3 regions of the Streptomyces sp. NPDC091682 genome follow, and region 1 is predicted to be linked to each of the others. Evidence: riboswitches for the same ligand, from Rfam matches in the RefSeq annotation. Region 1 holds a riboswitch; each other region holds the start of a gene.
What was found. A riboswitch is a leader RNA that binds a small molecule or an ion and turns the genes downstream of it on or off. The one in region 1 is predicted to bind guanidine.
Positions count from the first base shown of each region.

Region 1 (9,761 bases):
ACAAGCGCGGCATCCGCCGCTACGTGACGCGCTTCGCCAACCAACTCGTCGACCAGATCGCGGGTGAGGGGTACGCCGACCTGGTGCCCGCCTTCTCCGACCAGCTACCGATGCTGGTCATGACCCAGCTCATCGGGGCACCCGACGAACACGGGCCCCTGCTGGTCAACGCGGCGCGCGACATGCTCCAGGGGACCGAGACGGCCCTCCAGAGCGACCGCTACGTCACCTCCACGCTGGAACAGCTGGTCGTGGAGCGCAAGGCCAGGCCCGTGCGCGACCTCGCCTCCTGGCTGATCGAGCACCCCGCGAACCTGAGCGACACCGAGGTGCTGATGCACCTGCGCGTCGTGCTGATCGCGGCCTACGAGACCACGGCGAACCTGATCGCCAACACGCTGCGAACCGTGCTGACCGACCCGCGCTTCCGGGCCAGCCTCTCCGGAGGCCACATGACGCTGCCCGACGCCCTGGAGCAGGTCCTGTGGGACGACCCCCCGATCAACACCATCATCGGGCGTTGGGCCACCGGTGACACCCTGCTCGGCGGCCGGCAGGTGAAGGCCGGCGACATGGTCCTGCTCGGGCTGGCCGCGGGCAACGCGGACCCGCAGATCCGGCCGGATCCCGCGGCCTCCGTCCACGGCAACCGTTCCCACCTGGCCTTCGGCAGCGGCCCGCACGAGTGCCCGGGCCAGGACATCGGCCGCGCCATCGCTGACACCGGCATCGAGGTCCTGCTGGACCGGTTGCCCGACCTCCAGCTGGCGGTCGACGCGAGCGAGCTGCAGTGGCGCGGCACCCTCATGTCGCGCCACCTGCTGTCCCTGCCGGTACGGTTCGCCCCCCGCCCCGTGGCGAGCGCGCAGTCCCGGACCGAGCAACCGGCCGAACAGCCGGCCGGGCACCCGGTCCACGCGGTCGTCCCGCCGCAGCCGGCGGCAGCGCCCGCGGTCGCGGGTCGCCGCCGCCGGTCCGTCAGCTGGTGGCGGCGGCTGCTCGGCCACGGCTAACGGCTCCCGGCCTCCGGGCCTCCGGGCCGAGGGCCCCGACCGCACCGGCCGGGGCCCTCGGCACCGCTCAGTCGTGCAGCCGTTGCCACCAGGAAGCGAGGGCCGGCACATCCGGCGGCTCGGTGCCGGCAGAGCTCGGGGATTCGGCGAACCGGATCGCGAACCGGGCTTCCGGCAGGGGTAGTTCGTAGCGGTTGCGCGGGCTCGCGTACCGGGGTGCCCGGCTCTGCCAGGTGATGGAGCCGGCCACGTAGTGACCCAACGCCGCCAGGTGTCGGCGCAGTTCCTCGTCCGCGCCGACCTCCGCCCGCGCCCGCAGCGTCATGAACAGGACCATCACCCGGTCACGCAGGGCCACCGCGAGCGGCACGGCCCCGGCGGGCGAGCAGTTCTCCTGATGGGCGAGGACATTGACCAGATTCACCTCCTTCGGCTCCACGTGGTCGTCCTTGTCGTAGGAGAACAGGTCGTTGTCCGCGCTGACGACGAATCCCGCCGCATCCGTCAGTGCCGTCAGAGCACGGGAGCAGAGCACCTCCGCCGGCAGCCGGTCCCCGCGGGCGACGTCGGACCAGGTCAGCGAGAAGCGCGTCCCGTTCGCCAGCGGCCCCATGGCGACGAACTCGTTCAGCCCCGGCATGGTCCCGGCCTCGGCCCGGGCGGCCCGCCAGGCCGCTCCGAGCAGCCAGTCGCGCGTCCCCTCAACGAACCTGCGCAGCTCGTAGGGCGTGAGCACCGCATGGGTGCGGCGCACCAGGTCCAGCAGCGCACGGGTCATCGGTCCGTCGGGCAGGACCGATGACCCCGGGTCCTCGATGGTGCGCAGCAGACGTACGCCGTGTTCGACGACAACACCCGTCCCCACCTCGTCGGAACCCGAGTCCTGCCAGTCGTCGACGGCGTTGGCCCAGTAGTTCCATTGGGTGAACAGGAGGAGGGCGTCCACGTTCCCGTCGGGGATGATGCGGCAGGAGAAGTCGGCGCTGTGGGTGGCGAGGCCCCATGCGCGCTCGACCGGATCCGGGTAGATGCCGAAGGCGTCCAGCCACTCGACCGCCCGTGCCTCCACCTGCTTCGCCTCGGGATGGACGAGGTTGCGCTCCAGGGGACAGTAGAAGGACGGCAGGCGCGCACCGAGGAGCGAGGGGCGGGGCGCCGGTGGCGGTGCGGGTGCCGCGGACGGGGAGGGGGACGGAGACGGGGACGGGGATGGTGCCGGGGACGCCGTCATCGGCCGCTCCCGAGCCGGAAGCGCAGCAGCCGCGTCTGCACCGCGTGGTCCCGCCAGAGCCGGAAGAACCTGCTGTGCGCGAGCGTCGACTGTTCGAGCCGTTCGCCGGTCCAGGCGCCGGGCTCGGCGTCGGCGCCCGCGCGGAGCCGGTCGAGTTCGGCGGTGTTCCACGCCATGGACTGCACCCAGAACTCCGCCACCAAGTCCGTCACGTCCTCCTCGTGCACGAGTTCAAACCCGGCCGCCTCGGCCGCGGTGAGGTATTCCCCTCTCAGTCCCAGTCGCGTTCTGTAGTAGCCGTCGATGAACTCGCGCCATGTGGAACGGCCCACGAAGTGTTCCTGGATCCCGAACCATCCTCCGGGCTCCAGCGCCTTGGCCACGACCTCGAAGAGTCGGGTCCGATCGGTGTAGCCGCTGCTCTCGTTGGCGTAGACGGCGTCGTACGCGCAGGTCTCGTCGAGGTCGTGCACATCCGCCAGTACGGGCTTCACCCGCTCCCCGACCCCGGCGTGCCGTGCGAAGTGCCGGACGATCGGGATGTGTTCCGCTACGACGGTGAGGCCGGTGACCGATGCTCCGTGCTCCTGCGCCCAGTACAGCGACGTCCCGCCCAGGCCGCAGCCGATGTCCAGCAGGCGCCGCGGAGACTCCTCGTACGCGCCCCACGACCGGGCCGCATGCTGCACGATCCGCTCCTGCGCATCGAACAGGCGCTGCTTCAACACGCTCTGGGGGACGGTGCTGTCCGGCGGACCGTCCGGGTAGAGGCCCACGTGGAAGTGGACGCGGGGACCCGGACCGTACTTGTGCAGGATCTCTTGCGTCTTGTGACTGTAGTAGAACCGTATGGGATCGTCCGCGGCCGTGCCCTGTTCGCGACCCAAGGACGATAAGAGGGGGGTGACGTGCATGGGGTGTCCGCCCTTTCGTGGGGTAGGGCTGCCTCCGGGACACGCTGTCACCGCACTCACCGCGTCCCGTCCGGCACACTGTTGAAGCACGGATCATCGTGGCACTTCGGATCCGCCACGTCAGCCGACTGGAGTAACACGGGGCAGCATCCGGGTCCCGCCGCGTGCGGGCTGACCGGCCACGGTCGTCCGATCGGCCCGAGGACGGCCGGACGACCGAACGACCGTGCCCCACGTCGTCGCGGACCGACCGGTCAGCCGGTCCGGCCGAGGCCCCCTCGGCGTAGACCTCCCGCGGCTGTCGGTGCCTCGACACACCGAGAGTGCACACCCTTGCGGACAGATACTGTCCGCAACTGGGGGACCGCGACCTCGACCGTCAGAGCGCTATGACCCGATTACGTAGATATCCTGTGAAGTGTGATCGAGTCTGGACGGCCGCGGCTACGCAGGCGCCCCGGCCCGGGACGACTTGTGCGGCTGTCGCCGGTCATCCTGACCGTCGTCATCGCCAGCCTGGCGTACAACACTCCGCCGGAAATGGCCTTCAGCCGTCTCCTGCCCGCGGCGCCGGCACTCGCCGCCGCCATGTGGCCGGTATTGCCGACCGTCCTGCTCGGGACGGTCTGTCTCATCCTGATGATCGGCCTCAGCTTCGTCTTCCCGGACCTGGGGACGTGGTGGACGGCCGCGGGGATCATCGCGGTCACCGTCGCCGCCGCGTACGGGAGCCATGTCCGGCTCCAGCGGGAGCGCACCCTCTTCCAGGTACGGCTCGTCGCCGACGCGGCACAGCAAGTGGTGCTCAGCCCCCTGCCGCGCCGCTTCGGCGGCATCGAGATCGAGTCGCTGTACCTCGCGGCGGCGGCCGAGGCACGCATCGGCGGGGACTTCTACGAGGTGGTCGACACTCCGTTCGGGGTCAGGCTGCTCATCGGTGACGTCCGGGGCAAGGGCCTGCCGGCGGTGGGAGCGGCCGCGGCGATCGTGAACGCCTTCCGGGAGGCCGCGTACGGCGAGATCGACATGGTCAACGTCGCACGCCGCATGGACGCCAGCAGCACCCGTTACAACGGCGCGTTTCCGCCCGAGGGGCCGTTGGAGCGCTTCGCCACCGCCCTCCTCGTCCAGATCCCGCACGGGGGTAGACGCATCGACATCCTCAACTGCGGACACCCCCCGCCGCTGCTCCTGAACCAGGGGAAGGTCCTCACCCTCGAGTCCACCACCCCCTCCCCCTTGCTCAGCCTCGCGGAGCTGATCGGCGACCACTACAGCGTCGACACCTTCGACTTCGCCCCCGATGACCTGCTGCTCCTCTATACCGACGGGATCGCCGAGGCCCGCGCCCGCGACGGCGAGTTCTTCCCGCTGGCGGCCTGGATGCGCAGGCAGCCCCCGACACCACCCGACGAACTGCTCACGGCCCTTCACCGCGATCTCCTCCGCCACAGCAAGGGCCGCCTCGACGATGACATCGCCGCCCTCGCCGTGCGCCTGTGCGAGCCTTGAGCCCGTCGCCAGCCGTAATCGTGCGGCCACTCTTCGTGTGCGCCTCGGCCAGCGGCGCTTCGCCCGCTTCCCGGATTGGCAGTGCCTCTGGAGCGCGGCTCAGTCGTCCGGGCAGATGACGAAGAGGGGGAAGGCGAGTCGGCGGGGCCGGTCGCCCATCTCGTTGAGTGCGGCGCGGATCTCGTGCAGATGGCCGGTCGTCATCTGCAGTGGCGGTTCGTGGGGCTGGTAGGTGGTGCGGACCGGGTACTCCACGCCCGGTTCGGTGGTCATCTCGATGTGGCAGCCCATGAGGTGGGTGACCGTTCTGCGTTCGCAGAACTCGATCAGGCGGTCGATGGTCCGCGCGAAGGCGTGCCAGTCCTGGACGTAGAGGCGGCCCGGATAGACCGTGTCGCCGGTGAGCAGGAACCCGGTCCACGCGTCGTAGAACGTGACGGCCGCCTCGTGGTGCCCGGGGGTGGCCAGGCACTCGAGGCTGCGGCCACCCAGATCGACCCTTGTCACGGCCGTGGGGTTCTCGTCGAATCCGAAATACTGCCAGGCCGTGGAGAGTTCCGCTGCGACCACCGTGGTGTGGGGACGGTCGGCGAACTGGCCGTCGCCCGCGACGTGGTCGCCGTGGGCGTGCGTGTGCAACACCAACAGGTGGTACTCCTGGCGGGGGTGGCGGGCGAGCCAACCGTCGACGAGCCGGTCCACCACCGCGCGCAAGGGGAAGAACTCAGGTGACGCGGTGGCTCCCGTATCGATCAGCACCGCCCGGTCGTTGCCGAACAACAGGAACAGGAACGGCGCTTCGTAGTGGATCGCCATGTTCTGCCGCAGGATGACCGTGTGCTCGTCGTACTCATGGACCTGGATGTCCGGGTCGGTGTTGTGCTTGGACGAGGGCGAGCCGTGGATCCAGCGGACGTCCAACTCGCGGGGCCGAGAAACCGGACGGTCGAAGTCGATGAAGGATGGGGCTGCGGCCATGACGCCTCCTGAGTGCGTCGTCTTAGCAGGCCGGGTACGGCGCACATCTCGTCCGGGGCGGGCACCTACGAGCCTCCGGCACGACGCTACCACGAGATCGATCGACGGCTCCGCTACCCGGCGTCCGCGCGGCGGCACCGCTCTCGCTCGCTGGACGAAGCGCACCCCGATGGCGAACTCACGGACCTGCGACAGTGACACGTCGCAGGCCAGGACTCGGCTCGCGCGCTCCGGCGGGCTTGCGGGTCAGTCCTCCGGAGCCGCAGCGGGCCGGGGGGCGATGCTTCCCGTGAGCTCCTGGTACGCGTCCATCACATCCCCCAGGTGCAGCGTGGTGACCTCGTCCGGCGACGGAACTCCGGAGTGGCCGATCCGGTCGAAGACGCGCAGGTCCCTCGCCGCGGCGGCCTTCCGCACGAGTTCGCGTGCGAAGCGGCCGTTGCCGAGGCGGTCGATCAGGTCTCGGGTGACGGCCAGGTCGCATGACACGCGCAGCGCGTTCGCGGCCTCCTCGGTGAGTGAATCGCCCTGGGCTTCGAGGAACGACTCCGCGATCAGCACCAGGTCGTCGGCCGCGTAGGCAGGGAAGTCCACCCGGGTGTTGAAGCGGGAAGCGAGGCCCGGATTGGTGGACAGGAGCTCTGCGATCTCGTCCGGGTACCCGGCCAGAACCACGACCAGGCGGTGCCTGTCGTCCTCGGCACGCTTGAGCAGTACCTGTAGGGCCTCCTTCCCGAAGGCGTCACCGCCCGAGTAGCCGGTGTTGGACAGCGCGTACGCCTCGTCGATGAAGAGCACTCCGTCGAGCGCCCGGTCGATGGCCTGGGACGTCTTGATCGCCGTCTCGCCCAGGTGCTGTCCCACGAGGTCCACGCGCTGCACCTCGACGACGTGGCCCCGCTCCAGCAGGCCGAGTCCGGCGAAGACGCTGCCGACGATGCGGGCGACGGTGGTCTTGCCCGTGCCGGGCGGTCCGGCGAACACCAGGTGTTGCGGAGCAGGCGCCGCGGTCAGGCCCTGGCTCCTGCGCACTGCCGCCATTCGCAGCTGGGCCGACAGGCTCCGCACCTGGCGCTTCACCGGGGCCAGGCCGACCATTCCGTCCAACTCGGCCATCGCCTCGTCCAGCAACCTCGAACGCTCCTCGTCGCTCAAGGTGCCGCCGGAGGAGTTCCCGCGCTGTTCCCGCACGGTCGGGGCGGCCTGGGCCGGTACGGGTGCAGGTACGGGTGCGGGTGCGGTCGGCGGGGTCAACGCCTGGGCACGCTGGGCCACGTCGCCCAGGCCGGGGCTGTATCGGAACGCAGTCTGGAAGTGCTTCAGCGCTTCCTCGGCACGGTCGAGCTCCTCGTAGGCACGGCCACGCAGATAGGCGACTTCGCCGAGGAAGCCGGCGTTGTCGCCGAGCGCTTGCGGGAGCGGTCTCAGGACGTTGAGCGCCTCGTGGGAAACGCCCTGGGCGATGAGGCCGGCCGCGACGTAGAGCTGTGACTCGTCCCTCAGGAAGGAGTTCCGAATCCCTTCGGCGAAGGTGAGCAGAAGTGGCCAGTCCCTCTTCAGGAAGGCGTACCGTGCGCAAACGAACCGGGTCTCGTCGCAGTCGAGCACGGCATGGGAAAGCATGTTCCACGCCTGCTCGAGCAGGCCGTCGTCCAGGAGTTTCGCCGCCCGCGCGAGCCACAGGTCACGGTCCGTCTCCAGGCGGAAGTTCACGTAGCCCCCGATCTGGAACCGGGAGGACAAGGGGGTCTGGAGCTTCCTCCGCAGGGCACCGAAGTCCTGGGCCTGACCGTACATGGCCTCGACCGCCCGGTCCTGGAGCTGCCCGACGGCATGGAACCCTAGCCAGGCATCGGCCGCGAGCGGATTGTGCTCGAGGGCCGAGCGGAAGGACTCGGCAGCGGCGGCCGGATTGCCCGACCTCAGCTGCGCGACGCCTTGGAGCCATGCCTGTTCGCACTTCTTGATCGAACGCCATGATACTGACGGCCCCTGCACCGAGATCTCCCCTGCTGTCGTCCGGCAATCCAAGATCTACTTCCCGCGGAATGCGTGAGCTGATCCCCCGCCAAGTAATACCTGAGAGCTGCCGTTCGACAAGGAACGAGCCCTGCGCGTCCACGTCTACGGACGGATCGACGGGCGCCCGCGCGCAGGCCTCGTCCCGTGACGTCGAGGTCGGCGTTCTCGGCGGTCGGCCGGGGTCCGTCTTCCGTCCCTCGTAGGATCGTTGGCGCTCGCCGGCCCTCGCCTCACGCCCTGTGCAAGAACACCGCCGCTTTCCACCACTACCTCGCGGACGGTCGGGGCACGGTGACGGCGATCCGAACCTTGGAGACGGCCCCTGTCCAGCGGACCCTCGAAGCGGTGGCACCGATCGCGTCCGGGCCGCCGTCATACCGCCACGGGTGACAGCGCCGAGCGCACCGGAAGTGCCGGGGCCGGAAGTGCCGGAGCGCTGAGGCGGTGGAGAGCTGCGCGTCCGCTCGGAACGGTCGTGGGCGCGGCATGCGTTTTCGCGTGCCGCGCCCACAACCGTATCGGGGTCCGGAGGCGCGGGGCCTCACCGGACTCTCACGCGAGCGGCCGCGCGGCCTTGTACTCCACCGGCAGCTCGAGAAGGCCGCGGGCCCGCAGAGAGGTTCGCCACTGGGGTTCGGTCTCGGTGAGGGTCAGGCTGCTGAACCGCTCGAGGAGCGCGGACAGTGCGATCTCGACCTCGGCGCGGGCCAACGGAGCGCCCAGGCAGTAGTGGATTCCGTGGCCCAACGCCAGGTGTCCGGAGGTGTCGCGGTCGAGGTCGACCTGCTCGGGGCGGGAGAAGCGGGCGGGATCGCGGTTGGCCGCGGACAGCGACAGCAGGACGGTTTCTCCTGCAGGGATGGACGTCCCGCCGATCGTCACGTCCTCGGTGGGGAAGCGGCGGATCGCCAGAAGCGCCGGCCCTTCGTAGCGCGCCAGTTCCTCGACTGCCTCAGGGAGCTTCGACGGGTCCAGGCGAAGGCGTGCCAGGAGGTCGGGATGGGTCAGGAGGGCATGAACGGCGTTGCCGATGAGCTGGACGGTGTTCTCGTAGCCGGCGGCGAGGATCAGGAAGGCGAGCGAGGTCAGTTCGTCCTCGCTGAGGCGGTCGCCGTCGGTGTCGCGGACCGCGATCAGGTCGGAGAGCAAGTCGTCGGCGGGGTGCTGGCGCTTGTGCGCGATGAGCTCGGTGAAGAAGGCGAGCATGGCGCCGATCGCTTGCTTGGCCGCCTGGGGGCGGCTGGGGTCCGGCGCGATCAGCTCGTTGGTCCAGCCGCGAAAGTCCTTGCGGTGGTCGTCCGGGACGCCGAGGAGGTCGCAGATGACGGTGATCGGCAGTGGTGCCGCGTATGCCGCGATCAAGTCGGTTCGACCGTGCGTGCCGAGGGCGTCGAGCAAGTCGTCCGCGGTGCGTCGGATCGGGGTACGGAGCTCTTCCACGCGGCGAGGCGTGAACGCGCGGCCCACGAGCTTGCGCAAACGGGTGTGGTCGGGGGGATCCATGTTCAACAGGTTGGCGTCCAGGGCCGGCGGTAGCGACAGGCCGCGGTACGCGCCCTCCGCCGCATGGGTCTTGTCGAGGGACAGCCGAGGATCCGCGAGGGCTGACCGGACGTCGTCGTACCGGGTGACGAGCCATGCGGGCTCGCCGCCGGGCCCGGTGATGCGCTGAACCGGCGCAGTGTCACGTAGCCGCTGGTACGCGGCATAGGGGTGGGTGGCGAGCTCGCCTTGAAGATCCATGAGCACACCCTAATTCGTCATCACGGCCGGACAACGGGCCTGTTGAAGGACGCGTGCACCGGGCCGAGCCGTGTCCGCGACGCCGTTTGGCCGGTCCGCGTCTCCAGATGTGGGCCGCCGCAAGCGGGGCACTCGGCCTCTGTCACGGCATGTTCCTCGGCGGACTTCCCTCGGTGGGGATGCGCGGATTTCCACTCACAGGAGACGAGACGACGACCTGGCCCCGGAACGGCCGGCGGCCTCCGCCCCTCTGAACTCGCCCCGGGAAGACGGGTTATGGTGTCCTACGCCGGCCTCGAGGCCCTCCCGCGATGCGCCCGCCGGCGTCGCCGACCTCGTCGATCACTT
Region 1 is NZ_JBIVTH010000002.1:161,328-171,088, forward strand. Features, by position in the region: gene ACIQK6_RS05130 (cytochrome P450) at 1-1,013, shown strand, start outside; gene ACIQK6_RS05135 (hypothetical protein) at 1,081-2,244, opposite strand; gene ACIQK6_RS05140 (methyltransferase domain-containing protein) at 2,241-3,158, opposite strand; gene ACIQK6_RS05145 (PP2C family protein-serine/threonine phosphatase) at 3,579-4,670, shown strand; gene ACIQK6_RS05150 (MBL fold metallo-hydrolase) at 4,770-5,648, opposite strand; guanidine-III (ykkC-III) riboswitch at 5,660-5,727, opposite strand; gene ACIQK6_RS05155 (AAA family ATPase) at 5,895-7,646, opposite strand; gene ACIQK6_RS05160 (cytochrome P450) at 8,223-9,413, opposite strand.

Region 2 (9,761 bases), 130 kb from region 1:
GTCCGCGCCATCGGCAGCGTGTACCGGTGAGCGTGGAGAACGCCGAACTGCCCGGCGGCCTGCGGCCGGAGGACCGCCTGGCCTGGCAGCGGATCCGCCGCTACGCCGTGCCCGGCTGGATGATCGAGCAGGCCACCGCGCACCGGCTGGCCGGTGACTGGCGGGCGGCCTGCGCGGCCGCCGCCGTGGACGTCGAGTTCGAGCTGCCCGCGGTGGAGGCCCGCTACGGAGGCGCCGTGGCCGAGGCGTTGGCGGAGGACCTGCGGCACTTCGCCCCGGACCTGCTGCGCTGGCACCTGCCCCGGTACGGGGGCGGCCGCACCACCATCGCCACCGACCTGCGGATCCTGCTCGCCTCCTACGGCGGCCCCGGCGGTCCGACCCTGTCGGTCACCACACCCCGCATGAGCGAAGGCCCGCAGCGGCTGCGCCTGCACTGCGCGCCGGTCACCACGAAGAAGCGGAACGTGTACACCGGGCGCGGCTTCGCCTCGGAGGACTGGACCGCGGTCCGGCCGTTCTGGGACGCCCGCCACGCGTCCGAGCTCGGCGCGCGCTTCGCCGACCCGGAAGGCCTCGCCGAGCGGATCGCCCTGCTGCGCGCCGCAGGGGACACGGTCGGGGCCTATGCGGCGGCGGGCATCGAGTGCGACCTGCGCGTGCCCGCCGCGCAGCCCCACCAGCGCCCGAGGGACCCGGAGGCCCTCCTCGCAGGGATGCCGATCGACCTCGGCCGGCTCGCGCCGGAGGTGGCGCGGCTGGTGGCGGCGGGAGCGGGCGACCGCTACCGGATCTCGGCGGGCTGGCGCACCTACCTGCTGCTGGAACACGTCGGCCCCGACAGGCTGCGGGCCCGCATCATCGAACTGGGCGAGGCGTTCGCCGTACCGGCCTTGCCCCGGTACGCCCGGCAGCGGCTCCCCGATCCCGAACTGGTCCGGACCGGCCTGGTCTCCCCGCGCGAGCTGCACCCGCTGGTGTCCGCCGCGCTGTTCCCCGGCGCCGACCCCGCCGTGGTCCCGACCGGCCCCGATACGGGCGGGCCGGTACGGGTGCGCTGCGGCGGCGGATGGCACGCGGTGCGCTCACACGGCGGCGTGCTCGACGTACCGCACACCCCGCAGGAGCAGCAACGCGAGCGCGCCATGCGGGCGTTCGGAGGCGCGGTCTCCGGGTGCTTCGCCGTGCAGCACAGCTGGACGACGGGCGAGGGGCGGCTGCCGCGCGCCCTCCGGGCCCAGCGGCACGAGCTCTTCCTGCGCGTCCAGCACGGCGACACCCCGGGCGTGGTGGCGCTGCTGGACGCGGGTATGGACCCCCGGATCCGGGACGCCCGCGGCCGCGGCCTGCTGCACACCCTCAACCTGCTCGACCACGAGGTGCTGCTGCCCCGGTTGCTGGCGGCCGGACTCGACCTGGAGGCACGGGACACCGGGCAGCGCACCCCGTTGCTGTCCGCGGTGTACTGGGGCGGCTCGGCGGACCTGGTCAGGGACCTGCTGGCGGCCGGCTCCCGGATCGACGTCACCGACGAGATGGAACTGTCGCTGTCCCAGGTGATCCGCCGCTACAGGCGCACCGACCTCGCCTTCCTGCGGAACCGCGTCGACGAGGAGTTCCCCGACATCGGCGCAGACTGGTACGACGACCACCTGGAGTACCGCGAGGACGACGCGGACGAGGACGACGAGGACGACGACGCGTGAGTGCGACCCAGCCACAACCCGCCCGTGCCCTGGCCGCCGCCGACGCCCTGGGTGCCCGGCTGGACGCCACCCGCACCGAACCCGCCACCAACCCCCAACTGGAAGCACTGGCACTGGCCGTGACGGCCAATCAGCCGGTCCTCCTGTGGGGTGAGCCCGGTATCGGCAAGTCCGCTGGCATGGAGCAGCTCGCCACCGCGCTCGGCGTCCGGCTGGAGACCGTCATCGCCAGCGTCCACGAGCCCTCCGACTTCGCGGGGTTGCCCATCGTCGGCGAGGACCCGGCCACCACGGGCGTCCCCATGGCACCGCCGGACTGGGCGGTGCGCCTCGCCCGCACCGGCCACGGGCTGTTGTTCTTCGACGAGCTGTCCTCCGCCCCGCCGGCCGTGCAGGCGGCCCTGCTGCGCGTGGTCCTGGAGCGTCGGGTCGGCAGCCTCGAACTACCGGCGGCGGTACGGATCGTCGCCGCGGCCAACCCGCCCGCGAGCGCCGCCGACGGCTGGCACCTCAGCCCGCCGCTCGCGAACCGCTTCGTCCACCTCGACTGGACGCACAACCCGCGCACCGTGGCCCGCGGCATGGCCGGCACCTGGCCCGAGGTGGCGATCCCGGCCGTCGATCCCGCCAAGGCCGCCGGTTCGGTCGCCCGGGCCCGCGGGGCCGTCTCCGGCTTCCTCACCGCCCGTCCGGGCCTGGTCCACCACATGCCGGCCGAGGCCGCCGGACGGGGCCGCGGCTGGCCCTCCCCGCGCACCTGGGAGATGGCCCTGCGGCTGCTGGCCACCGGGTACGCGGCATCGACGGGCCGGGAGGCCCTCGCCGCCGCGCTCACCGGCGCCGTGGGCGAAGCCGCCGGGATCGAACTGCTCTCGTACCTCGAACACCTCGACCTGCCCGACCCGGACCGGGTGCTGGCCGACCCCGACGCCTTCGCCCTGCCCGAGCGCGGCGACCGGCAGCTGGCCTTCCTCATCGCCGTGGTCGCGGCCGTGCAGAGCGAGCTCACCCGTCCCCGCTGGGAAGCGGGCTGGGCGGTCCTCGCCAAGGCCGTGGACGCGGGCGTGCCCGACGTCGCCGCCCGCGCCGCCGCCGACCTCGCCGCGATGCGCGACCTCGACTGGCCGGTGCCCGCCGGCATCGACGCCTTCGTGGAACTGCTCCAGCTGTCCGGCTCGCTGCCGGGCGGCAACTGAGCCCAGTCCGGCGCCGTGCGACCGGAGTTGGACCGCGCGAAGCTACTGGCGGCCCGTTACAAGGCCGCCGAAACCCGTCCGTACCTCGCGTCCGCGCTGTACGCCCTGACCGTCGTCCCTTCGGCCGGGGTGCGCACCATGGGCGTCGACCGGCACTGGCGCTGCTACGTCTCGCCCGCTTTCGTCGAGGCGACCCCGGTGGCCCTGCTGGCCGGGGTGTGGATCCACGAGGTGGCGCACCTGCTGCGCGACCACCACGGCCGGGCCGAGCGGCTGCCCGCCGCCGACCAGCGCGATCCGGTCCGGATCAACATCGCCCAGGACTGCGAGATCAACGACGACCTGCTGGCGGACGGGCTGGCGCTGCCCGAGGGCCGGATGGAGCCCGGGCTCTACGGCCTGCCCACGGGCGGCCTCTTCGAGACGTACCTGCCGGCGATCCCCCCGACGCCCCACGGGCCGGACTGCGGTTCCGGTGCGCACGGCACTCCCGGGCCGTGGGAGCTGGGCGAGGACGGCGGCCCCGCCCGGGTCGGACCGGTGGAGGCCGAGGCGCTGCGCCGGCAGACCGCCGAGGCCGTACGGGCCCACCGGCGCACCCGGGGTCGGGTGCCCGAGGGCTGGGCCCGGTGGGCCGAGGAGGTCCTGGAGCCCTCCGTCGACTGGCGCCGGGCTCTGGCGGGATCGGTCCGCGAGGCCGCCGCCTGGGCGGCCGGCGCGGTGGACTACACCTACCGCCGCCCCTCGCGCCGGACGCCCGCGCTCGGCGGCCGGGTGGTGCTGCCCAGTCTGCGCAGGCCGCTGCCGCGGGTGGCCGTCGTCATCGACACCTCGGGATCGATGGGCCCAGGCGAGCTCGCGGCCGCTCTCGCCGAAGTCACCGGCGTCCTGCGGGAGGTGGGGGTCGGCGGCAACCGGGTCGCCGTCCTCGCGTGCGACGCCGACGTGCACGCCGTGACCCGGGTGCGCAGTGCCGGCGAGGTGACCCTGGCCGGCGGCGGGGGGACGGACATGCGGGTCGGCATCGGCGCGGCCCTGGCCCTGCCCGACCGGCCGAACGTCGTGGTCGTGCTGACCGACGGGTTCACGCCGTGGCCGGACGAGACGCCGTCCTGCCGGCTGATCGCCGCGCTGGTCGGGAGCGCCCCGCCCGCGCCCCCGCCCTGGGTGGAGACCGTACGCGTCGACCTGGCCACGTGACCCCGCCGGCCGACGGCCCTGTCTGCTGCGGGCAGTTCACCAAGTGACGGGCCTCCGGCGGCCTTTGTCGGCACGGCACCAACGCGACCCCGGACGGCACGCCTTGTCACCCTCTGTGTTTAGCATCCCGCGATTCGGTAACAAGATGTAGTGACAGGTAATCAACACTCGACGAAAGGCAGGACCATGAACCTCGTCAACGTGCTCATCCTCGTCGCGGTCCTCGCACTTGTCGGCCTTCTGATCGCGGCCCCCAGCGCCACCGTGCGGCGCAACCCGTTCCCGGGCCGGCGGCAGCGGGCCGACCGCCGCCTCTCGGGCGCTCCCCGGTCGACCCGGGTGCCCGGTCAGCGGGGCATCCAGCACCACGCGCCGTGAATCCGGCGCAGCGGCCGACCGTCAGACGGGCTCGGTGGCGAAGAGCTCCAGGTGGGCGCAGTGCGGGCAGCGGTACGCCTCGATGCGCCGCCGGGGCTTTCCCAGCCGTTTGGCACCGCCGAACAGGCCGCGTTCCAACGCCCCGGCGATCCAGCGCGCGTACCCCCGGGCGCCCTCCCCCGCGTCCTCGACGAAACCCGGCTCCAGGCCGACGCCACCGCAGTAGGTACATCTCATCGCGTCCACGGGCCGAGTGTAGGGAGCGGGGCCACGGCGCCGGCCGCCGGGCCGGCGCCGGGCCCCGTGAGGAACTTCACCGCGGGGGACGTCCCCGGACCGCGGCCGGCGTTGCTAGATTGTCGGGCGGCCGGTCCAAGGCCCCGGACGAGATGCGCCGTACCCGGTTACGCACGACGACGCGCGAGGTGCTGCACGAGCAGCGCCGTCCGCTGTCCGCACCCGGGCAGCGTACTCGTCGAGCAAGATGGGCGTACGCCATGACCGTGCCACTCACCCGCAGCCTGTACCGGACGACCGCGCACGCCGCGGGGGGACGTACCGGATCCGTCCGCACGGACGACGGACGCCTGGACGTCCGCCTCGCCCCGCCGCGCAAGAAGGTGCCCGGCACCACCAACCCCGAGCAGCTGTTCGCGGCCGGTTTCGCCGCCTGCTTCACCTCCGCGCTCGCAGAGGTCGCCGCCGAGTTCGGGGCGGACGCCGCCACCGCACGCGTGGCGTGCGAGGTCCAGCTCGGCACCACGGACACGCCCGCCGGCTACGGCCTCGCGGTGACGCTCACCGTCGGCGTGCCCGGGTGGCGGGCGGCGGACCTCCAGCCCTTGCTGCACCGGGCGGACGCGGTCTGCCCGTACTCGCAGGCCGTGCGCGGCAACGTACCGCTGACGCTCGTGGCCGTGGACGAGCTCGCCGGGGCCGTGGAGTCCGTCGAGTCCGGCGCCGATGACCGCGCCTGAGTCCGCGCGGGGCGAGCACCTCCCGGACGGCCCCGGCGTCGCCGTGCCCGAGCACGGCGCCTGGCTGCGGCGCGGCATCAGCCGCGACGGCGGACCCCTCGTCGAGGACCGCGAAGTGGTGTGGCTGCAGGCCGGGTCGTACTACGCCGACAGCCGGGGCTTCGCCGGTGAGACGTCCTTCGACGGCTCCCAGGTGCACTTCCACCACCTCACGGGCGAGCCCGGCGAAGACGCCGGCACCTTCCGGTGGGACGGTGCGGACCTCGTCGAGCGGGGCACCAACCCGGACGGCAGCACCTTTCTGGAGATCTGGACCGAGCTGCCCGCCGCCGACGGCGCGTGCGGCTCCTGGTCCGGCCCGGACCACCACGTGGTGCGCGTCGGCCGCCACGTGGTGCACGTCGATTCCCGTTCCGGTACGTACTGGCGGCTGTAGCCCGGGCCGCGGCGGACCGTCAGGGCAGGAGACCGGCCGGCAGGTATTCCGCGTACTCCGAGGCCGGCCGACCGGTGGCCTGGCGGACCAGGTCCTCGATGGGGTCGACCGCCTCCTCCGACAGGGGCGTGCCGAGGCGGGCGGCGACGTCCCTGCGCAGGGTCGGTAGTTTGGCGTAGAGGCGGTCGCCGGGGCAGGAAGTGGCGTTGAAGTCGCGGTGGCCGTAGATCTCCGACGCGGGCAGGCCGTACTGGTCGCAGATGTGGGCGCACAGGTCGGCCAGGGCCGCGTACTGTGCCGCCGGCTGGTCCTGCGAGGTGTACGTGCCCTCGTTCTCGATGCCGATCGACACGGTGTTCTGGCCGACGCAGTGCGCCGCCCGCACCTGGCGGTGGCCGGTGCGCAGCTCCGCCAGGCTGTTGTGGCGTCCCTCCAGCACGAAGGCCCCGCGGCTGATGGTGAAGTGCTGGCCCGTGTCGATCCAGCCCTGCGCGTCCATGTGGTACGTCTGGATCGCGCGGGCGAGGGCGACGGCGCGCTGCTTCGAGTAGTCCGTCACGTTCGCCGTCGCCGTGTGGTGGACGATGATCCGCTCCGGGCCGTTGGCGAGGACGACGACGGGTTCGGACGCCGCCCGCGCACCCCAGGCGGCGCAGCCGATGATGTCCGGGGTGGCGGCGGAGTACGCCCGCCCCGCCGCGGCGAGCGGCAGTGCCGCGGCGGCGGTCAGGGCGAAGGCTCCCGTGAGGACCGACCGGCGGGTGTACGGGGCCGCGGCGCGTGCCGACGGCTGGTGCAGTGCGGAGGAGGTCATGCGGCGCCATTGAAGGGGACCGTGCCGCCACCGGCCGCGCAGACACACCGCGCACCCCCCGGACGTACCACCATCGGTGGCCCTACCGGGAGTCCTCGGCGTACGACACCGCCCGGCCGAGGCCCGGCGGCGTGTCCTCCCCGGCGGTCCACCAGACGCCCAGTCGCTGGCGGACCAGGTACCAGCCCCCGTCGGGACCCCGGCGGAAGTCCCAGTCGTACGGACCGCCCATGGAGTAGGGCGAAGAGCTCTGCCCGCTCCCCGTCACGGCGACGAACCACATGTACCCGACGCCCGTCGCCCGGTCCTCGTCCACCTCGAAGTCCATGTTCAGGATGTGGTGCTGCATGCTCGGGAAGTGTGCCTCCGCCTCCTCCACCTTCGCCCGGACCGCCTCCCTGCCGCGGACCTCTCCCCACGGCTCGAACTCCAGCACCGCGTCCTCGGCCCAGCACTCGATCCACGCCCGCCAGTCCTTGCGGTCCAGCGCCCGCCAACCGCGGATCATGAGCCGCCGCAAGGCTTCCTTGTCCTCCAGGACCCGCAGTCGGCGCAGCAGGTCCTCGTACGTCACTTCGGTCCCCGCGGTCACTGGGCACTCGCAGCAGGGCGTACGACGATCTCGTTGACGTCGACCTCGGCCGGCTGGGCGACGGCGTAGGCGATGGCTCCGGCAATGGCGGACGCCGGCAGCGCCACGGCGCGATAGGCCTTCATGGCCTCGCGCGCGGCAGGGTCGGAGATGCCTTCGGCCAGCTCCGACTCGGTCACGCCCGGAGAGACCAGGGTGACCCGGACGGTGCCGTCCGACTCCTGGCGCAGCCCTTCGGACAGGGCGCGGACGGCGAACTTGGTGGCGCAGTAGACGGCCGCGGTGGGCGACACCTCGTACGCGCCGACGGAGGCGACGTTCACGAAGTGCCCGCCGCCCCCGGCGCGCATCACCGGCAGGGCGGCGGCGATCCCGTGCAACACGCCCTTGACGTTCACGTCGATCGTCCGGTCCCATTCATCGACCTTCAGAGCGTCCAGCGGCGAGAGCGGCATCACCCCGGCGTTGTTGACCATGACGTCCAACCGCCCGTACTGCTCCCGGGCGGCGGCCACGAAGGCCCGTACGTCGGCGGCGTCGGTGACGTCCAGCCGCTGGAAGGCCGCCGTACCACCTGCCTCGTTGATCTCCCGACTGAGCGCAGCGAGCCGATCGCTGCGCCGCGCGCCCAGGAGCAGCCGGTGGCCGTCGGCGGCGAGTCGCCGCGCCGTCGCCTCCCCGATCCCGCTGCTCGCTCCGGTGATGGCCACGACCTTGGCTTCGTTCCTCATACCCGTCCTGCTCCTCGTTCGAAGCGGATGACTCCGCCCGACCGAGTTTGGACAAGCCGCGGCCGGCCGACCAGGACGCACCGCACCCTGGCAGCGGGCCTCCCCACCCCCTAGCCTGCGGCCCCCTGCCGCTCCGTGCTGACGCTGCCGAGCCAGAGCAGGTCACGGGCCCGGGTCATCGCCACGAAGAGCTGGCTGCGGAGCAGTTCCTCGCGCTCCCGAGCCGTTTCCGGGGTCTGGGTACCGCCCGCGCCGGCCGGGGTCCCGTGTGCGAACACCGCGTCGTACCGGGGCAGGAGGACGTTCTTGAACTCCAGGCCCTTGGCCCTGCGGTAGGTGCCCAGCTTCACCGCGCCGACCGCGCGGCCGTCGTAGTGCTCCAACGGGCACACCGGGATGCCCGACCGGGTGAGCAGCCGCTGGTAGTGGCGAAGAGCGCGCATGGAGGGGCACAGCAGGGCGGTGTCGGCCAGCGCGCCGTCGGGCAGGGAACGCAGGGCGTCCAGGAGTTCCCCGTCGTGGGCTTCCGCCGTGGGCCGGGTGACGCGTACGACGTCCCCGTCGTGGTAGGTGAGGTCGACGTCGCGGCGGCCCGGGGTGTGCGTGCCGTCGAGGTCCTCGAAGGCGTCGTCGGCCACGACGGTGAGGGCCGCTTCCAGGATCTGCTTGCTGTTGCGGTAGTTGGTGCGCAGCACCTGCCCGCGGTCGCCGCGGATGTCGATGCCCGCGTCGGTGAGCCGGAAGCCCCCCGGGTACACGGTCTGCTGGCCGTCGCCGACGAGCAGCAGACCGTTCGGCACGTCACCGACGAGCGCGTGCAGCAGGCGCACGCCGACGAGCGTGAGGTCCTGGACCTCGTCCACGATGACGGCCGCGTACGGGGGCCGCTCGCGCCGGCGGACCGCTTCGGCCAGGGCCAGCGAGAGGACGTCGTTGAAGTCGTGCACGCCGCGCTCGCCGCGCAGTGCTTCGTACGCCTCGTACAGCTCCCACACCGCCTGCCGGTGCGCACGGTGCAGGCGTGCCTTCCGCCGCCGCCTCGGGACGGTCACGTACTCGTCGAAGCCGGTGAGGCCCCGCCCCTTGATGACGTGGTCGATCTCTTCGTGCCAGTAGGCGGGGGCGGGGTCGAGCTCGGCCAGGCTGCTCCCGCGGCCGACGTTCTTCCAGGCGAGGCTGAAGGCGGTCTCGGCCTTGTCCCCGTGCAGCCGTACCGGTACGCCCCGCTCCTGCAAGAACTCCTGCGCCCAGGAGTGGAGGCTGCGGAAGTCCACCCGGTCGGCGACGGCCGGGGCCATGGCCTTGAGGAAGGTGCTCTGCACCCGGGGCAGGTTGTTGGCGAAGGTGACGTACAGGATGCGGCCGGTCGTCCGCCGGGCCAGGTGGGCGGCACGGTGCAGTGCGACGACCGTCTTGCCGGTGCCGGCCGGTCCGCTGATGCGGGCCGGGCCGGCCCAGTTGCGGCGCACCAGTGCCACTTGATCGGGGTGGAGGAAGGTCATCCACTGCTCGATCGGGGCCTCCCGCGCCCCCTTCAAGGCCGCGTCGCGCAGCCCTTCCAGATCGAACAGCCCGTCCGGGGAGCCCGGTCGGTGGCGCTCGGGTGCCGGCGGCGGCTGCTGGTCGACCGTCGCCCCCGCGTAACCGGGGAACACCCGCTCGAGGTGATCGGCGATAGCCCGGACGGACTCCGCGCGCAGCCGGTGCCGCTCGGAGAGGAGCACGGGGCCG
Region 2 is NZ_JBIVTH010000002.1:292,440-302,200, forward strand. Features, by position in the region: gene ACIQK6_RS05715 (gala protein) at 1-30, shown strand, start outside; gene ACIQK6_RS05720 (ankyrin repeat domain-containing protein) at 27-1,706, shown strand; gene ACIQK6_RS05725 (AAA family ATPase) at 1,703-2,902, shown strand; gene ACIQK6_RS05730 (VWA-like domain-containing protein) at 2,918-4,102, shown strand; gene ACIQK6_RS05735 (hypothetical protein) at 4,289-4,480, shown strand; gene ACIQK6_RS05740 (hypothetical protein) at 4,502-4,717, opposite strand; guanidine-III (ykkC-III) riboswitch at 4,841-4,903, shown strand; gene ACIQK6_RS05745 (Ohr family peroxiredoxin) at 4,978-5,457, shown strand; gene ACIQK6_RS05750 (hypothetical protein) at 5,444-5,893, shown strand; gene ACIQK6_RS05755 (peptidoglycan recognition family protein) at 5,913-6,707, opposite strand; gene ACIQK6_RS05760 (nuclear transport factor 2 family protein) at 6,790-7,281, opposite strand; gene ACIQK6_RS05765 (SDR family oxidoreductase) at 7,296-8,030, opposite strand; gene ACIQK6_RS05770 (UvrD-helicase domain-containing protein) at 8,141-9,761, opposite strand, start outside.
Region 2: linked by a shared signal. The riboswitch ahead of ACIQK6_RS05745 (Ohr family peroxiredoxin) and the one ahead of ACIQK6_RS05150 (MBL fold metallo-hydrolase) in region 1 are both predicted to bind guanidine.

Region 3 (9,761 bases), on a different contig from region 1:
GGGCAAGGTCCGCGCGGCCGCCGGTCTCTCCGGCCAGCGCGGCTACCTCGTCGAAGCGATCAAGGACTACATCGTCGACAACGAGATCCTCGACGACAAGACCCTCGCCGAAGGCGGCTACCGCATCACCACCACCCTCGACAAACGCCGCCAGGCCGCCCTCGTCGGCGCCGTCGACGACCAGATGGTCAGCAAGCTCGAACCCGAGAAACGGAAGGCCGACCGGCTCGTCCGGGCCGGCGGGGTCTCCATCGACCCGGCCACCGGCAAGGTCCTCGCCATGTACGGCGGCATCGACTACACCAAGCAGTACGTGAACAACGCGACCCGCCACGACTACCAGGTCGCCTCCACCTTCAAGCCCTTCGTCTTCGCCGCCGCCGTCGAGAACGACTCCCGCACCCAGGACGGCCGCCGGATCACCCCGAACACGATCTACAACGGCGACAACAAACGCCCGGTCGTCGGCGGCCGCATCCGCTTCGCCCCCGAGAACGAGGGCCAGGTCTCCTACGGCAACATCACCGTCAACACCGCCACCGACCTCTCCGTCAACGCCGTGTACGCACAGATGGCGGTCGACGTCGGCACCGCCAAGGTCAAGAAGACCGCCATCGACCTCGGCATCCCCGAGAACACCCCCAACTTCGTACCCGGCCCGGCCATGGCCCTCGGCACCCTGCAGGCCAGCGTCCTGGACATGACCCAGGCCTACGCCACCCTCGCCGACCACGGCCGACGCACCCCCTACACCTTCCTCGAGAAGATCACCAAGGGCGGCGAAACCATCGGCCTCCCCCAGCGCACCCCCACCCAGGCCATCAGCCGCGAAGCCGCCGACACCACCACGTCCATGCTGGTCAGCGTCGTGGACAACGGCACCGGCACGGCCGCCCTCGCCGCCGGCCACCCGGCCGCGGGCAAGACCGGCACCGGCGAACTCGACCGCTCGGCCTGGTTCGCGGCCTACACCCCGGACCTGGTCACCGTGATCTCGATGATGGGCCAGGACCCGGACACCGGAACCCTGGAATCCCTCTACGGCGCCCTCGGCGAGGCCCGCATCGGCGGCGGCGGATACCCCGCCCGGATCTGGGCCGCGTACACCAAGACCGCCCTGGAAGGCACCGACCCCGTCGACTTCGACCTGGAACTCCAGCCCGGCGCCGCACCGCCCCCACCGCCGCCCAGCCCGGAATCCAACCCGCCGCAGGAGACCCCCGGCGAACCCTCGCCCAGCACCCCCGAACGCCCGGCCCGACCCTCGCCGTCGAACCCGACGGGCGGCCGCAACCAGGGCGGGCAGAACAACGGCGGCCAGAACCAGGGCGGCCAGGACAACGGCGGCCCGGTGAACGGAGGCCAGGACAACGGCGGCCAAGACAACGGCGGCACCACCCAGGGCGGCGACCAGGGCGGCACCACCCAGGGCACCCAGGGCAACACCCAGGGCAGTGCGCAGGGCAGCGACGGAGGCCCCGCAGAAGGCCTGCGCCCGCCGTCGGCGTTCCTGGAATGACCGCAGCACCCGGTCAGTGACCGGAGGTCGCCTTCAGCCCCACCACGGCGACCAGCAACAGACAGATGAAGAAGATCCGGGCGGCGGTGACGGGCTCACCCAACACCGCCATACCGAGCACGGCCGCGCCGGCGGCACCGATGCCCACCCACACCCCGTAGGCCGTACCGATGGGCAGGGTCTTCGCGGCGTACGACAGCAACACCATGCTCGCGACGATCCCGGCACCCGTGAACACACTGGGCCACAGCCGGGTGAAACCTTCGGTGAACTTCATGCCGATCGACCAGCCGACTTCGAGCAGACCGGCGACGAGAAGAAGAACCCATGCCATGACGGCACCTCCGAGACGACGAGCGGTACGGGGTGCGTCGTCTTGTCGTACCCGGTACGGCGCGTCTCGTCGGGGTTCTCCCCCACCGTAGCAAAAAGCCGCGAAAAGGCCGCGAAAAGGGCTGGTGACCCGGGCCACCAGCCCTTGCTCAGCGACTCAGAGGTACAGCCCGGTGGAGTCCTCCGACCCCTCCAGTCGCTCCGCGGCCACGGCGTGCAGGTCCCGCTCGCGCATCAGCACGTACGTCGCACCGCGCACCTCGACCTCGGCACGGTCCTCGGGGTCGTACAGCACCCGGTCACCGGGCTCGACCGTCCGGACGTTCTGCCCGACCGCGACCACCTCGGCCCAGGCCAGCCGCTTGCCCACCGCGGCCGTCGCAGGAATCAGGATGCCGCCGCCCGAGCGCCGCTCGCCCTCCGGCAGATCGGACTTCACGAGCACGCGGTCGTGCAGCATGCGGATGGGCAGCTTGTCGTGGGTGGTGTTCTCGCTCACGCCCCGAACCTACCTGCCCGCGCCCGTCCCGTACCCCTCAGGGTCATCCGCGCTTGCGGCGCGCCGACACCACGAACAGCCCGACCAGGCTCACCGCGACCAGCGCGACGGGCACGATCCGGTCGACGCGCGGAGCCCCGTCGTCGTGGCGCAGACCGTCCCGCACATCCGTCACGAACCGGTTCACCGCGGCGAAGGCCCGCCCGGCGGTCTCGTCGACGGACGAGGCGACCCGTGCCTTCGCGTCCCCGATGATCGTCTTCGGGTGCATGCGCACACCGATCTCGTCGAGCGTCTCGGCGAGCTGCTCACGGCGGCGGACGATGTCCGCCTCGATCTGTGCGGGGGTCCTGGCTTCCGGCACCGCGCTGCCTCCGTCGTCCTCGTGGTCGTGTGGGGCGTAGTCCGCCATGAACAGTCTGTCAGCTTAGTCTCATGGCATACCGATCCCCTCCCGAGGAGAGTGTCACGATGAGCGAGCGACTCCAGCCGGGCGACACCGCCCCCGCCTTCACCCTGCCCGATGCGGACGGCAACGAGGTCTCGCTCGCCGACCACAAGGGCCGCAAGGTGATCGTCTACTTCTACCCGTCCGCGCTGACCCCGGGCTGCACCAAGCAAGCCTGCGATTTCACGGGCAACCTGTCCTTCCTGACGGGACACGGCTACGACGTCATCGGTGTGTCTCCGGACAAGCCGGAGAAGCTGGCGAAGTTCCGCGAGAAGGAGGACCTGAAGGTCACCCTGGTCAGCGACCCGGACAAGGAGACGCTGACGGCGTACGGCGCGTACGGCGAGAAGAAGCTGTACGGCAAGACGGTCACCGGGGTCATCCGCTCCACGGTGGTGGTCGACGAGGAGGGCAAGGTCGAACACGCCTTCTACAACGTCAAGGCCACGGGCCACGTAGCCAAGATCATCAAGGACCTGGGCCTCTGACCCCCGCCCCGGCTCCCGAACCGGCCCGCACCAACCCGGTGCGGGCCGTTCCGTTTATCGGACGAATCGACCCGTAACCGTCCGCCTTCCGGTGCCGTTGCTCCGTACGAGGGCCGCACGCGCGGCCGAACTCTACGGAGGGCCCACGTCATGAGAGACCCGCACGACCGCGACACCCTGGCCTCCGCAGTGGCCGCGTCGAGAGGCTGGGCCGACCTGATGCGGCGCCTGGGCTTCAAGGAGAGCGGAGGGCGACGCCGCATGCTGCAGGAGCGCGTCACCACCTACGGAATCGACACCAGCCATTTCGCGAAGCGAAGTCCGTGGCGCAAGTACCCCGACGAGGCCATCGCCGCCGCGGCTGCGACGTCCACCACCCTGCGTGAGGTTGCGGTCAAGCTCGGCGCGCCCCCCGCCACGGGGACTCTGTCGCACATCGTCCGCCGCATAGCCGCCGCCGGCATCGACATCAGCCATTTTCGCGGCATGCAACGGGCCGGCGTCGAGCTACCGTTCACCACGGAGGAGCTTGCGGTAGCCGCGGCCTCCGCCGACAGCGTCCGCGGCACGGCTCGCGCCCTGGGCGTGCCGGACGACAGTCGCTCCCGCGCCGCCTTGGGAAGGATGCTGAAGGCGCACGACATCGACACCACCCATTTCCGGAACACGCGAGTCATGATCTCCGAGGACGCTCTGCGCGCAGCGGTTCCGGGAGCCTTGAGCTACGCGGACCTGATGCGCGCTCTCGGCCTGCAGGTCAACGACGTGAACCATCGACGCGTTCGGCGGCTGGTGACCCGGCTCGAACTCGAAGTCAGCCACTTCAAGAGGCGCACCTGGGCAACCACACAGGCGACACACTTGCGGAGCGGCACCGCCGACACCACCCTGACCATGCTCCCCGAGGGTGCATCACGCGTTCGCCGCCCCCGCCTGCACCGAGCCCTGCAAGGGATCGGCGTGCCCTACGCTTGCGAAGAGTGCGGCAACACCGGAGAGTGGCGCGGACAGCCGATCACCCTCCAGATCGATCACATCAATGGGGACTGGCGCGACAACCATCGCGAGAACCTCCGATACCTGTGCCCGAACTGCCACTCCCTGACCGACACGTGGTGCCGTAACCGTCGTGCCAAGGCCACGGTCATCCCCGTAGACTGAGCGCAGCCCGAACGGACGAGATGTCCGAATTGGGCAACATGTCGCGGTTGTGGTGGAATTGGCAGTCACGCTTGGTTTAGGTCCAAGTGGGGTAAAACCCGTGGGGGTTCGAGTCCCCCCAACCGCACATCCATGCCGAAGGCCCCGTACGCAGTTGTCGCGTACGGGGCCTTCGAGCGTTCGCGATCCAGTGGCGTCCCGCCGGATCGACAGGACTCAGCCCAGGAGGGCGCGGACGAAGGGGACCAGGGCGCGGAAGGCCTGGCCGCGGTGGGAGATGGCGTTCTTCTCCGCCGGGGTCAGTTCCGCGCACGTGCGGGTGTCGCCCTGCGGCTGGAGGATCGGGTCGTAGCCGAAGCCGCCGGTGCCGGACGGAGTGTGGCGGAGGGTGCCGAGGAGGCGGCCCTCGACGACGCGTTCGGTGCCGTCCGGGAGGGCCAGGGCCGCCGCGCACGCGAAGTGGGCCCCGCGGTTCTCGTCGGCGATGTCACCGAGCTGGGCCAGCAGCAGGTCCAGGTTGGCCTTGTCGTCGCCGTGGGTGCCGGCCCAGCGGGCCGAGAAGATGCCGGGGGCGCCGTGCAGGACGTCCACGCAGAGTCCCGAGTCGTCGGCGACCGCCGGGAGGCCGGTGGCGCGGGCCAGGGCGTGGGCCTTGAGGAGGGCGTTCTCGGCGAAGGTGACGCCGGTTTCCTTGACGTCCGGGATCTCGGGGTACGCGTCCGCGCCGACCAGCTCGTGCGGCAGGCCGGCGTCGGACAGGATCGCGCGGAGTTCGGAGACTTTGCCCGCGTTGCGGGTGGCCAGGATGAGGCGGCTGGGCGTCGAGGTCATGCCGCCATTATCCGGGTCAGCCCGGGGTGCAGACCTTGGAGAGCTCGCTCGCCGCGTCCGCGACCGGCCTGATGTCCGGGGCGGTGTTGCCGCTCTCGATCGAGGCGCGGACGTTCTTGACGGCCGCGTTCATCGAATCGATGGCCTTGCCCAGGTCGGTGTTGTCCGTCTGGTCGCCGATCTTCTTCAGGTTCGACTCGATCTGGTTGAGCGCGTTCTGAGCGTCCTGGGGGCTGTTGCCCGCTTGGGAAACGGCCTGCTGGAGGTCGTTCGCGCCGTCCGTGATGGCCACGGCCGTGTTCGCGCAGTCCATCGCCGTGGAGATCGCGTCGCAGGCGGACAGGGCCGGGACGGTGAGTACGGCGGCCACGGCTACGGCCGCTATGCGGAGCTTCATGCGGTTCTCCCCCTGGGGGTTTGGACGCTACGAGGACGGGCGCACGGCTTCGAGACCGTGCGCCCGTATCTTCCTGGACGCCGGGGCGGGCCCGGCGGTTGCCGCCTACAGTTCGAGCGCGCCCCGCTGGATGGCTTCCAGGTCCGCGCAGCCGCCGGCGGCGAGGTCGAGGAGGGCGTTCAGTTCCTTGCGGTCGAAGGGCTCGCCCTCGGCGGTGCCCTGGACCTCGACGAAGCGGCCGTCGCCGGTGCAGACCACGTTCATGTCGGTCTCGGCGCGCACGTCTTCCTCGTAGCAGAGGTCGAGGAGCGGGACGCCGTCGACGATGCCGACGCTGACGGCGGCGACGGTGCCGGTGAGCGGCTTGCGGCCGGCCTTGATGAACTTCTTCTTCTGGCCCCAGGCGACGGCGTCGGCCAGGGCGACGTAGGCGCCGGTGATGGCGGCGGTGCGGGTGCCGCCGTCGGCCTGGAGGACGTCGCAGTCCAGGACGATGGTGTTCTCGCCGAGGGCCTTGTAGTCGATGACGGCGCGCAGGGAGCGGCCGATCAGGCGGGAGATCTCGTGGGTGCGGCCGCCGATCTTGCCGCGGACGGATTCGCGGTCGCCGCGGGTGTTGGTGGAGCGGGGCAGCATCGAGTACTCGGAGGTGACCCAGCCTTCGCCGCTGCCCTTGCGCCAGCGCGGGACGCCTTCGGTGAAGGAGGCGGTGCAGAAGACCTTGGTGTCTCCGAAGGAGACGAGGACGGAGCCCTCGGCGTGCTTGCTCCATCCGCGTTCGATGGTGACCGGGCGGAGCTGTTCGGGCGTACGGCCGTCAATGCGAGACATGGCTCCGAGCCTAGTCCCTGCGGGGGAAGGCGAAGACCCCGTCCGGGGCTTCCGGGACGGGGTCTGCACGGGGTCTGCAGGGGTCTGCCGGGACCTGGCTAGCGGGTCCGGATCACATCATGTCTTCGATGTCGGCGGCGATCGGGTCGGCGTCGGTGCCGATGACGACCTGGATCGCGGTGCCCATCTTGACGACGCCGTGGGCGCCGGCGGCCTTGAGCGCGGCTTCGTCGACCAGGTCGGGGTTGATGACCTCGGTGCGCAGGCGGGTGATGCAGCCCTCGACCTCTTCGATGTTCTCGATGCCGCCGAGCCCGGCGACGATCTTCTCAGCCTTGGTGGCCATGTGTTTCTCCCTGAGTGTTTCGAAGAACGAGTCTCGGCGGCCAGTATGTGGCTACCCACCTGCACGGTCCGCTTCGTCACGGTAACGCACGGTTGGCCCATCTATGCAGGCACATGACCGGCCCCTGCCGAATGATGACGATCAGCAGCAACCTGCCCACAACTGGTCTACACCAGTGTGCCGCAAGTGTTGCGGCAGCCAAAACGGGCCGGCCAGGGAGGACGCCGATGAGCGCGAGCAGCTCCGCAGCAGCAGCGCCACGATCGGATTGGCGGAACAACCTGTTCCAGGGGCTGCAGAAGATGGGGCGGAGCCTTCAGCTCCCCATCGCCGTACTGCCTGCGGCAGGCATCCTGTTGCGACTGGGGCAGCCGGACGTCTTTGGCGCGGACGGCCTGCAGTGGACGGACGTCGCCAAGGTGATGGCGGGCGCCGGCGGGGCGCTGCTCGATCCCGATCTCGGCCTGCCCCTCCTCTTCTGCATCGGCGTGGCCATCGGCATGGCGAAGAAGGCGGACGGTTCGACCGCCCTCGCGGCCACGGCGGGCTTCCTCGTCTACCGGGGGGTGCTGCACGCGTTCCAGAAGGCCTGCCCCGTGGGGACCAAGGACATCGGGGGCGGCTGCCTGGGGCCGAACGACACCTTCGTGGCGTACACGTACCAGAACCCCGGGGTTTTCGGCGGCATCATCATGGGCCTTCTGGCGGCCTATTTCTGGCAGCGGTACCACCGGGTGAAGCTGGTGGACTGGCTCGGCTTCTTCAACGGCCGGCGGCTGGTCCCGATCGTGATGTCCTTCGTCGCGATCGCTTTCGCCGCGCTCTGCCTGTGGGTCTGGCCGCCGGTCGGGGACGCGCTGGAGAGCTTCTCCGACTGGCTTCGCGGGCTGGGTGCTTGGGGCGGCGGCATCTTCGGCGTGGCGAACCGCGCGCTGCTGGTGATCGGCCTGCACCAGTTCCTGAACGTGCCGATCTGGTTCCAGTTCGGGTCGTACACGGCGCCGGACGGGAAGACGTACCACGGCGACATCAACATGTTCCTGCACGGCGACCCGACCGCGGGTCTGTTCCTGACCGGCTTCTTCCCGATCATGATGTTCGCGCTGCCGGCGGCGGCGCTGGCGATCACGCACTGCGCGAAGCCGCAGCGGCGCAAGGAGGTCGGCGGTCTGATGCTGTCGGTGGCCCTGACCTCGTTCGTCACCGGGATCACCGAGCCGCTGGAGTACTCCTTCCTCTTCGTCGCGCCCGCCCTGTACGCGGTGCACGCGGTGCTGACGGGTGTGTCCATGGCGGTGTCGTGGGGGTTGGGGGTCAAGGACGGCTTCAGCTTCTCGGCGGGTCTGATCGACTACGTCATCAACTGGAGCCTGGCGACGAAGCCCTGGCTGATCATTCCGATCGGCCTGTGCTTCGCGCTCGTCTACTACGTGGTGTTCCGTTTCGCGATCACGAAGTTCGACCTCGCGACGCCGGGGCGGGAGTCGGACGAGGAGATCGCGGCGATGGAGTCGGAGACCACCAAGGCTTGAGCCCGGGCCCGGCGGGGTTACCGCACGGTCCGTCAAGGGCCCCTGGATCACGATCCGGGGGCCCTTCGGTATACCCCCGGGACTGTGATCCAGGCCACAGGAAATCGAAGGTTCCTTATCTATCCCTCACCGTGTTACAACTGGTCTACACCACGGATTGGTGTAGACCACGAGGGCCTGTCTGAGCCCGCGTACCCCCGTATCTGAGACGTCGCCGTCCCCCGTTTCCCTCTGGCGTCGCCTTGCCCACTGGAGGAAGTTGTGTCCACGGCTACCGCCCCCTCGGCGGAAAAGAAGAAGGGCGCTGGCGTGATGGCCGTCATGCAGCGCATCGGCCGGAGCCTCATGCTCCCCGTTGCCGTGCTGCCTGCCGGCGCGCTCCTGCTCCGCCTGGGTGCGGGTGACATGCTCGGCGACGCCGACGTCTTCCCCACGTTCGTCACCAAGATCGCCGGCTACATGGCCGCGGGTGGTGGCGCCATCCTCGAGAACATGGCGCTGCTGTTCGCCGTGGGCATCGCCATCGGCTTCGCCAAGAAGTCGGACGGCTCCACCGCGCTGGCCGCCGTGACCGGGTACCTGGTCTTCAAGAAGGTCCTCGCCACCTTCACCGACGGCAACCTGCCGAAGGTCGAGAAGGTCATCGACCACAAGGTCGCCCTGGTGGACGCCACGGTCGACGCGGGTGTCCTCGGCGGTGTCGTGATGGGCATCATCACGGCCCTGCTCTACCAGAAGTTCTACCGGACCAAGCTGCCGGACTGGGCGGGCTTCTTCGGCGGCCGCCGCCTCGTCCCGATCCTCTCCGCCCTCGCCGGTCTGCTCGCCGGCATCGTCTTCGGTCTCATCTGGCCGGTCCTCGGTACGGGTCTGCACAACTTCGGTGAGTGGCTCGTCGGTTCCGGTTCGGTCGGCGCGGGCATCTTCGGTGTCGCCAACCGTGCGCTCATCCCGATCGGCATGCACCACCTGCTGAACTCCTTCCCGTGGTTCCAGGCCGGCTCCTTCGACACCGCGACCGGCGCCGTCCACGGTGACATCGGCCGCTTCCTCGCCGGTGACCCGACCGCCGGACAGTTCATGACCGGCTTCTTCCCGATCATGATGTTCGCCCTCCCGGCGGCTTGCCTCGCGATCGTCCACTGCGCCCGTCCCGAGCGCCGCAAGGTCGTCGGCGGCATGATGCTCTCCCTCGCGCTCACCTCGTTCGTCACCGGTGTGACCGAGCCGATCGAGTTCACCTTCATGTTCATCGCCCCGGTGCTCTACGCGATCCACGCGGTGCTGACCGGTATCTCCCTGGCCCTGACCTGGGCCCTGGGGATGCGCGACGGCTTCGGCTTCTCGGCCGGCCTCGTCGACTTCTTGCTGAA
Region 3 is NZ_JBIVTH010000022.1:5,128-14,888, forward strand. Features, by position in the region: gene ACIQK6_RS34925 (transglycosylase domain-containing protein) at 1-1,519, shown strand, start outside; gene ACIQK6_RS34930 (multidrug efflux SMR transporter) at 1,533-1,853, opposite strand; guanidine-III (ykkC-III) riboswitch at 1,885-1,955, opposite strand; gene ACIQK6_RS34935 (co-chaperone GroES) at 2,010-2,351, opposite strand; gene ACIQK6_RS34940 (DUF3618 domain-containing protein) at 2,395-2,715, opposite strand; gene bcp (thioredoxin-dependent thiol peroxidase) at 2,823-3,290, shown strand; gene ACIQK6_RS34950 (HNH endonuclease) at 3,441-4,451, shown strand; tRNA gene ACIQK6_RS34955 (tRNA-Leu) at 4,495-4,578, shown strand; gene rdgB (RdgB/HAM1 family non-canonical purine NTP pyrophosphatase) at 4,668-5,282, opposite strand; gene ACIQK6_RS34965 (hypothetical protein) at 5,299-5,679, opposite strand; gene rph (ribonuclease PH) at 5,785-6,510, opposite strand; partial or broken gene ACIQK6_RS34975 (glucose PTS transporter subunit EIIB) at 6,623-6,865, opposite strand; gene ACIQK6_RS34980 (PTS transporter subunit EIIC) at 7,084-8,388, shown strand; gene ACIQK6_RS34985 (PTS transporter subunit EIIC) at 8,650-9,761, shown strand, end outside.
Region 3: linked by a shared signal. The riboswitch ahead of ACIQK6_RS34930 (multidrug efflux SMR transporter) and the one ahead of ACIQK6_RS05150 (MBL fold metallo-hydrolase) in region 1 are both predicted to bind guanidine.